DNA from 2 places in the Burkholderia sp. BCC1977 genome. Region 1 is predicted to be linked to the other one. Evidence: riboswitches for the same ligand, from Rfam matches in the RefSeq annotation. Region 1 holds a riboswitch; the other holds the start of a gene.
The links. A riboswitch is a leader RNA that binds a small molecule or an ion and turns the genes downstream of it on or off. The one in region 1 is predicted to bind cobalamin.
Positions count from the first base shown of each region.

Region 1 (3,418 bases):
GCGGCCGTCACGCCCGCGCGGAACCCGACGCCGAGCGCGACGCGCATCATGCGCGGCCGCCGAGCGCGGCGCGCATCGCCGGATCGTCGGCGAGCGCCGCGACGCGGCCGATCACGACGATCGCGGGCGAACCGATACCGGTCGCGCCCACGCGTTCGACGACGGTGTCGAGCGTCGCGAGCACGTGCCGCTGCCCGTCGCGCGTCGCGTTCTCGATCGCCGCGCACGGCATGTCGCCGGGCACGCCGCCGTCGCGCAGCGCGGCCACGATCGCGTCGAGCCGGCGTATGCCCATGTAGATCACGACCGTCATCCGGGTCGCGGCCAGCGCGCGCCAGTCGGGTTCGTCGGCGCCCGCGCCGTGGCCCGTGACGAAGATCACGCCCTGCGCGTCGCCGCGATGCGTGACCGGAATGCCGAGCGCGGCCGGGGCTGCGATACCGGCCGTGATGCCGTTCACGACCTCGACCGGGAAACCGGCCGCGCCGAGCGCGAGCAGCTCCTCGCCGCCGCGGCCGAACACGAACGGATCGCCGCCCTTGAGCCGTGCGACGCTGCGGCCCGCGCGCAGGTGCGCGAGCATCGCGGCGACGATGGTTTCCTGCGGCGTCGACGCATGGCCGCCGCGCTTGCCGACGTGCTCGATGCGCGCGTCGGCGCGCGCATGGCGCAATACGTCGGGGTTCACGAGATCGTCGACGAGCAGCACGTCGGCCGCGGCGATCGCGCGCACGGCCTTCAGCGTCAGCAGATCGGCGTCGCCGGGGCCGGCGCCGACGAGCCAGGCGCGGCTCATCGGACGCGGCACGGCGCACACCGTGTCGTAGCAGTGGGAAGGGGCAAGCGAGCGGCACATCGACGGCCGGCGGACAGGCAAGGCATGACGGATCGGGCGAAGCCCGCGCGAGCGCGGGCGGAAAGCGCACCCCATCCGTCCCCCGCGGATCGGGCGTTCGGCGAGCAGCGGGCTCGCCCCTTGCGTCGGCCGGTATCCGGGCTGGCCGCTTGCCAGGCCGCAGCCTTCCCGCCCGCTGAAGGGCAGTGGCATCGCGGGCGGCCTGGGCGCGTGCGGGGGAACCGCGGCGCGCGGGCGGCGTACCGTTGCGGGGACAGCACAGGCCGGGCGGACTTCCGCCTCCTGTTTCCCGTTTAACTGCGTGCGCGGAATGCGCATGCGAGCACCGAACGCGGCGCATACGATAGCACAGCGGTCGGCCCGCGCGAACCCGCCGTGCGGGCGCCGCAGGCGCCCCCGGCGCGGTGCCCCGGCCGGGCCGAACGCACCGCGCCGGCCCGTTCCGCCTTGACGCTCCCCGCACCGCCGCCTACACTCGCACGCGTTTTGGTGCTCGCGCGCGCTCCTCCGGCGCGCGCAGTTAAACGGGAAACAGGGAGCCTGCCTGCGCCGCAGTCGAGCCAACCTGTGCTGCCCCCGCAACGGTAAGCGAACGCGTCGCGCCCAGCGCGATGCAGCGCCGCTTCGCCGCATGCCTGCCGCATGCGGACGACCGCCACTGGATGCCGTGCATCCGGGAAGGCGAAGCGGCGTGTTCGTCAGCCCGGATACCGGCCGAAACGTTGGGGTTCAGCGCCGCGGGGAGGCGGCGCATCGTCCACGGCCGCAGTTCGCCGGACGCCCGAGCGTTGCCCGCTTCCTCCGCCGATCCGTCAGCCGCTGCGCGCGCGGGCCGGGGGCGAAGCACGGCCAGCGCCGCGCGCCGGGCCGACGACGGCCGTGTTGGCATTCACCATGTCGACCGTTCGCAAGGGAGCATCATGCTCGGCTCGTTCTTCCGCCTGTTCAACGACAGCCCGTCCGGGCTGCGCGGCAAAATCGTCGCGATCTATTCATTGCTCGCCGCCTTCAACGTCGGCGCGTGGATCTGGGCCTTCGTCGCGTTCCGCGACCAGCCCGTGCTGCTGGGTACCGCGCTGCTCGCCTACGTGTTCGGGCTGCGCCACGCGGTCGACGCCGACCATATCGCCGCGATCGACAACGTCACGCGCAAGCTGATGCAGGAGGGCCGCAGCCCGCTCGGCGCGGGCCTGTTCTTCTCGCTCGGCCATTCGACGGTGGTGATCGTGATGTCCGTGGCGGTCGCGCTGACCGCGGCATCGCTCGCGCGCTTCGAGAGCATGAAGACCTGGGGCGGCGTGATCAGCACGAGCGTGTCCGCGTTCTTCCTGCTGGTGCTCGCGGCCGCGAACCTGCTGATCCTGATCTCCGTCTACCGGACCTTTCGCGCAGCCCGCCGCGGCGAGCCGATCGTCGACGCCGACCTCGACATGCTGATGAACCAGCGCGGCGTGCTGGCCCGCCTGTTCCGGCCTTTGTTCCGCCTCGTGTCGCGCAGCTGGCACCTGTATCCGGTCGGCTTCCTGTTCGGCTTCGGCTTCGATACCGCGACCGAAATCGCGCTGTTCGGCATTTCGGCCACGCAGGTGCAGGGCGGCCTGTCGTTCTGGTCGGTGATGGTGCTGCCGGTGCTGTTCACCGCCGGCATGACGCTCGTCGACACGACCGACGGCATCCTGATGATGGGCGCGTACCGCTGGGCGTACGTGCGGCCGATCCGCAAGATCTACTACAACATGACGATCACGTTCGTGTCGGTGCTGGTTGCCGCGCTGATCGGCGGCATCGAGGTGCTCGCGCTGCTCGCGGATAAACTCTCGCTGCACGGCCCGGTGTGGAATTTCTCGACGATGGTCGCATCGCATTTCGGGATGCTCGGCTACGTCGTGATCGGCCTGTTCCTCGCGTGCTGGATCGTGTCGGCCGCGATCTACCGCATCAAACGCTACGACGAGATCGACGTGACGCTCTCGGCTTGACTCCCTTTTCGACACAGGACCCACCATGACCCTACGCAAGCTTCCCGTCACGATCGTCACGGGCTTTCTCGGCAGCGGCAAGACCACGCTGATGCGTCACATCCTGCAGCACGCCGGAGGCCGCCGCATCGCGGTGATCGTCAACGAATTCGGCGAGCTCGGCATCGACGGCGAAATCCTCAAGGGCTGCGGCATCGGCTGCGAGGATGCAGAGGGCGCCGAGGGCGCGCAGGGCGAAGCGTCGGGCCAGCTGTACGAACTCGCGAACGGCTGCCTGTGCTGCACCGTGCAGGAGGAGTTCTATCCGGTGATGGAAGCGCTCGTCGAGCGCCGCGCCGACATCGATCACGTGCTGATCGAGACGTCGGGCCTCGCGCTGCCGAAGCCGCTCGTGCAGGCCTTCAACTGGCCGACGATCCGCAACAGCTTCACGGTCGACGCGGTCGTGACCGTCGTCGACGGGCCGGCCGCCGCGAGCGGCCAGTTCGCCGAGAACCCGCAGGCCGTCGACGCGCAGCGCCGCGCCGATCCGAACCTCGACCACGAGTCGCCGCTGCACGAACTGTTCGCCGACCAGCTGTCG
Region 1 is NZ_CAJPGQ010000009.1:63,328-66,745, reverse strand. It holds gene U5771_RS10385 (cobalamin biosynthesis protein) at 1-50, opposite strand, end outside; gene cobA (uroporphyrinogen-III C-methyltransferase) at 47-796, opposite strand; cobalamin riboswitch at 966-1,201, opposite strand; cobalamin riboswitch at 1,327-1,590, shown strand; gene U5771_RS10375 (HoxN/HupN/NixA family nickel/cobalt transporter) at 1,777-2,835, shown strand; gene cobW (cobalamin biosynthesis protein CobW) at 2,861-3,418, shown strand, end outside.

Region 2 (3,418 bases), on a different contig from region 1:
CAGCGCGACCGCCGCGTTGCGCACGAAGATGTCGCTGACGTTCATGCACGGGCTGTCGCGCGTATCGGCCGTCGTGATCGCGGGGTTCGGCGCGATCCAGTTGATCGCGGGCGTGCGGGGCGTCGCAGGGGCCTGACGCGTATCGCGGTGCGAGCGAACGCGCCCGCGCGCTCGCGGCCGGCGACATCCGGTACCCGCGCACCCGTTCGCATCGACACCCGCGAACATGGGCGCCGATGCACCGGCCACCCCGCTCAGAACGTATAGCTGACCTTGCCGAACGCGGTGCGGCCGAGCGTGTTGTAGCCGTATGCGGTCATGTACTGGCGGTCGAACAGGTTCGACAGCGTCGCCGACACCGTCAGGTGCGCATTGATCCTGTACGACGCGCGCAGGTTCACGCTCAGGTACGACGGCAGGTACGTCGTGTTGGCCGGGTCGTCGAACGTCGTGCCGCCGTAGCTCAGCGTCGCGCCCGTGCTCAGTGCGTGCAGATGGAATTCGTCCCACGTGTGGTCGACGTTCACGCTGACGGTCTGGCGCGGCCGGCGGTTGAGCCAGCTGTCGTTGGTCTCGTCCTGCGGATTCAGGATCCCGATCGCGACGCTCACCGGCGTCGAGGGGCCGATCGTGCCCTTGTACGACAGGTCGATGCCGCGGATATGCGCACGGCCGATGTTCATCGGCGAGAACGTCGCGGGGTTGTACGCGATCAGGTTGTTGACGCGCGTGTCGTAGATCGCGGCGCTGAACGTGCCGTACGCGGTGTTCGCGTCGAGCGCGGCCTCGACCGAATCGCTGCGTTCCGGATTCAGGTTCGGGTTGCCGTAACCGGGGTAGTACAGGTCGTTGAACGACGGCAGGCGGAACGCGTTGCCGTACGACACGCGCGCCGTATAGACCGGCGTGATCGCCCACGACAGCGCCGCGTTGCCGGTGTTCACGGCCTTCCCGGCGATGATCTCGTGACGGCCCGCGACGAACAGCGTCACGCTGCCGAGCGTCGCCGACTGATGCAGCGAGAACGCGGAATCGTTGCGCGTCGGCACGCCGTCCGGCACGTCGACCGGCAGGAACGCCTGTTCGCGCGTGAAGTCGTACGCGACCTTCGTCTCGCCCGACAGCGGCAGGCCGAACAGGTGGAAGCCGTGCTCTTGATGGGTCAGCGACGTCGACGAGCTGATGCGCTGCGAGTTGATCTGGTCGGTCGGAATCGTCGGGTCGCTCGCGTACAGGAACTGACGATCGTTCGCATAACCGAACGACTGGTCGAACTGCGTGTCGGGCGTGAGATCGAGATGGAACGCGATGCCCGTGGTCAGCTGATGATCGAGCTCGCGGTTCGCAAAGCCGGCGTTGTCATAGGACAGGTCGGAGCGGTGGTACAGCGCGAACGTCGAGATCGACCAGTTGTCGCGCGCATAGCCGAGGCGCGCGTCGAGATCCTGCGCGTGATACGGATTGCGGCCGTCTTCGTGGCCGTACGCGAACGGCCGCGTCGCGTCGATGCCGGCCGTGTTGTAGTCGTGCAGGCCGAGCGTGTAGGTGAGGCCGCCGAGCGCGGCCAGCGGCCCGGTCGACGGCACGGTGCCCGACGTGCGCAGTTGCGTGTCGAAGGTCTTGTTCGAGCCGCCGCCGAACGACACGGTGGTCTGGTTCGGCTGGCCGGCGGCGCGGCGCGTGAACAGCTGCACGACGCCGCCCATCGCGTTCGCGCCGAACGACGCGGCAGCCGGCCCCGAAATCACCTCGACGCGCTCGAACGCGTCGGTCGGCAGGTCGGCCCACGGCGCGATGCCGGTGGTCGGCGAGCCGATCCGGATGCCGTCGATGAACACCGCGACCTGGCTGGCCGACGAGCCGCGGATGCTGACCGACGCGGACGAGCCCGGGCCGCCGTTCTGCGAGACGGTCACGCCCGGCAGCGTCGCGAGCGCCTGCGTGATGCTCGGGTCGCTCGGCGACAGCCGGTCGAGATCGGCGCGCGTGAGCACCTGCGTCGTTGCATAGCGCTGGTCGAACGACTCGGGCAGGTGCCGCGTGTCGGTCACGCTGATCGTCGGGAGGTCGGCGCCGTCGGCGGGTTGGGGCGGCTGCGCGGGCGCCGTGTCGCCGGCGGCGTGGGCGATCGGGGAGAGCAGCGCCGTGGTGGCGGACGTGGCGAGAAGGTGGCGAAGATTCATGGGGCAGCGAGCGTGATGGTGTTGCAGGTACGGCGAGCGTAAGCGGGTGGCGGTGCGTACCGCCTGGTTAGGGTGGGTCTATCGCGAGGCCGGGCGGCGTGGGCGGTAGTCGCGCGGGGCGGACGACACGGCACGGCACACGCGTGCGGACACGCCGCGCGGATTGGCCGCGCAACGGCACGACGCTTCCGGCGTGGAAGCGGAGGCGGAAAGATCGGACATCTGAAGGGTCCTGAGGTCGGGCCGTCCATGCAACGGGGCGACCGCCAAAGACGGTGCTGGCGCATCGGGACACCCCGCCCGGTGCGGCTGCTTGGACCTCGGGTCGATGGCAGGTCTCCTGGCTCGCGGGTCGCTATTCGCACCGGCCTTCCCGGTTTCCCAGTGGCGTGGGGTGGTGCGGATTCGCCGCTCACAGTTGCGGGGGCAGCCGCAGATTCGAGGCGCTGCCTCTCCTGCGTTCCCTTTTGATCCCGTCTCCGGGAACCATCAGCGCGCAAGCGTAATGGCGAGCGCGCCGGCGCGTCAATTATCGAAGCGCGAAGGGATGCGAAAAAACGTCAGTGTTCGCCGCATGCTTTCCGAAACCTTTCTGGTGAAGCATTCGAACCGCTTTACGTCTGATGAAACGGGCCGTTGGCAGCACGGCAATCGCGCCGGAACCGGCTCGGCGCAATGCCCGTCCATCGCACGAACGCCCGCCTGAACGCTTCCTCGCCGGCGAACCCGAGATGCGTGGCAATCCGGGCGACCGGCCAGTCCGATTCGCGCAGGCAGCGCCGTGCGACCTCCGCGAGGCACTGCTCGCGCAACGCGTGATAGCCGCTGCCTTCGGCGGCCAGCCGCCGCCGCAACGTGGCCTCGCTGACGCCGAGCCATGCCGCGAGCTCGGCGAGCGGGGGCAGCGCCTGCTCGCGCGCGAGCGCCGCGTCGAGAAAGCCGCGCACCTGCTGCGCCCATGACACGACGGCCGGCGCCGCATCGATCAGACGAAACGGAAAATCGACGAGAAACGCGGCCAGCTCGCCCGGCTGGCGGATCACGCGGGCATCGAGCCGCGCCGCATCGAACCCGAAGCCATAGGTCTTGCGGCCGACGTCGACCGGCGCGTTGAATAGCCCGAGCAGCGGCATCGCGTCGTCGCGGCGCGGATGGCCGAGCCACACTTCGTCCGGCCGCAGCGGCTGCCCGATCAGCCAGCCGAACAACTGCAGATAGCAGAACAGCCCCGTCAG
Region 2 is NZ_CAJPGQ010000010.1:80,628-84,045, reverse strand. It holds gene U5771_RS11270 (LysE/ArgO family amino acid transporter) at 1-136, shown strand, start outside; gene U5771_RS11265 (TonB-dependent receptor domain-containing protein) at 255-2,183, opposite strand; cobalamin riboswitch at 2,496-2,689, opposite strand; gene U5771_RS11260 (helix-turn-helix domain-containing protein) at 2,798-3,418, opposite strand, start outside.
Region 2: it holds a riboswitch for cobalamin, as region 1 does, so the genes downstream of both, U5771_RS11265 (TonB-dependent receptor domain-containing protein) here and U5771_RS10375 (HoxN/HupN/NixA family nickel/cobalt transporter) in region 1, are expected to answer to the same signal.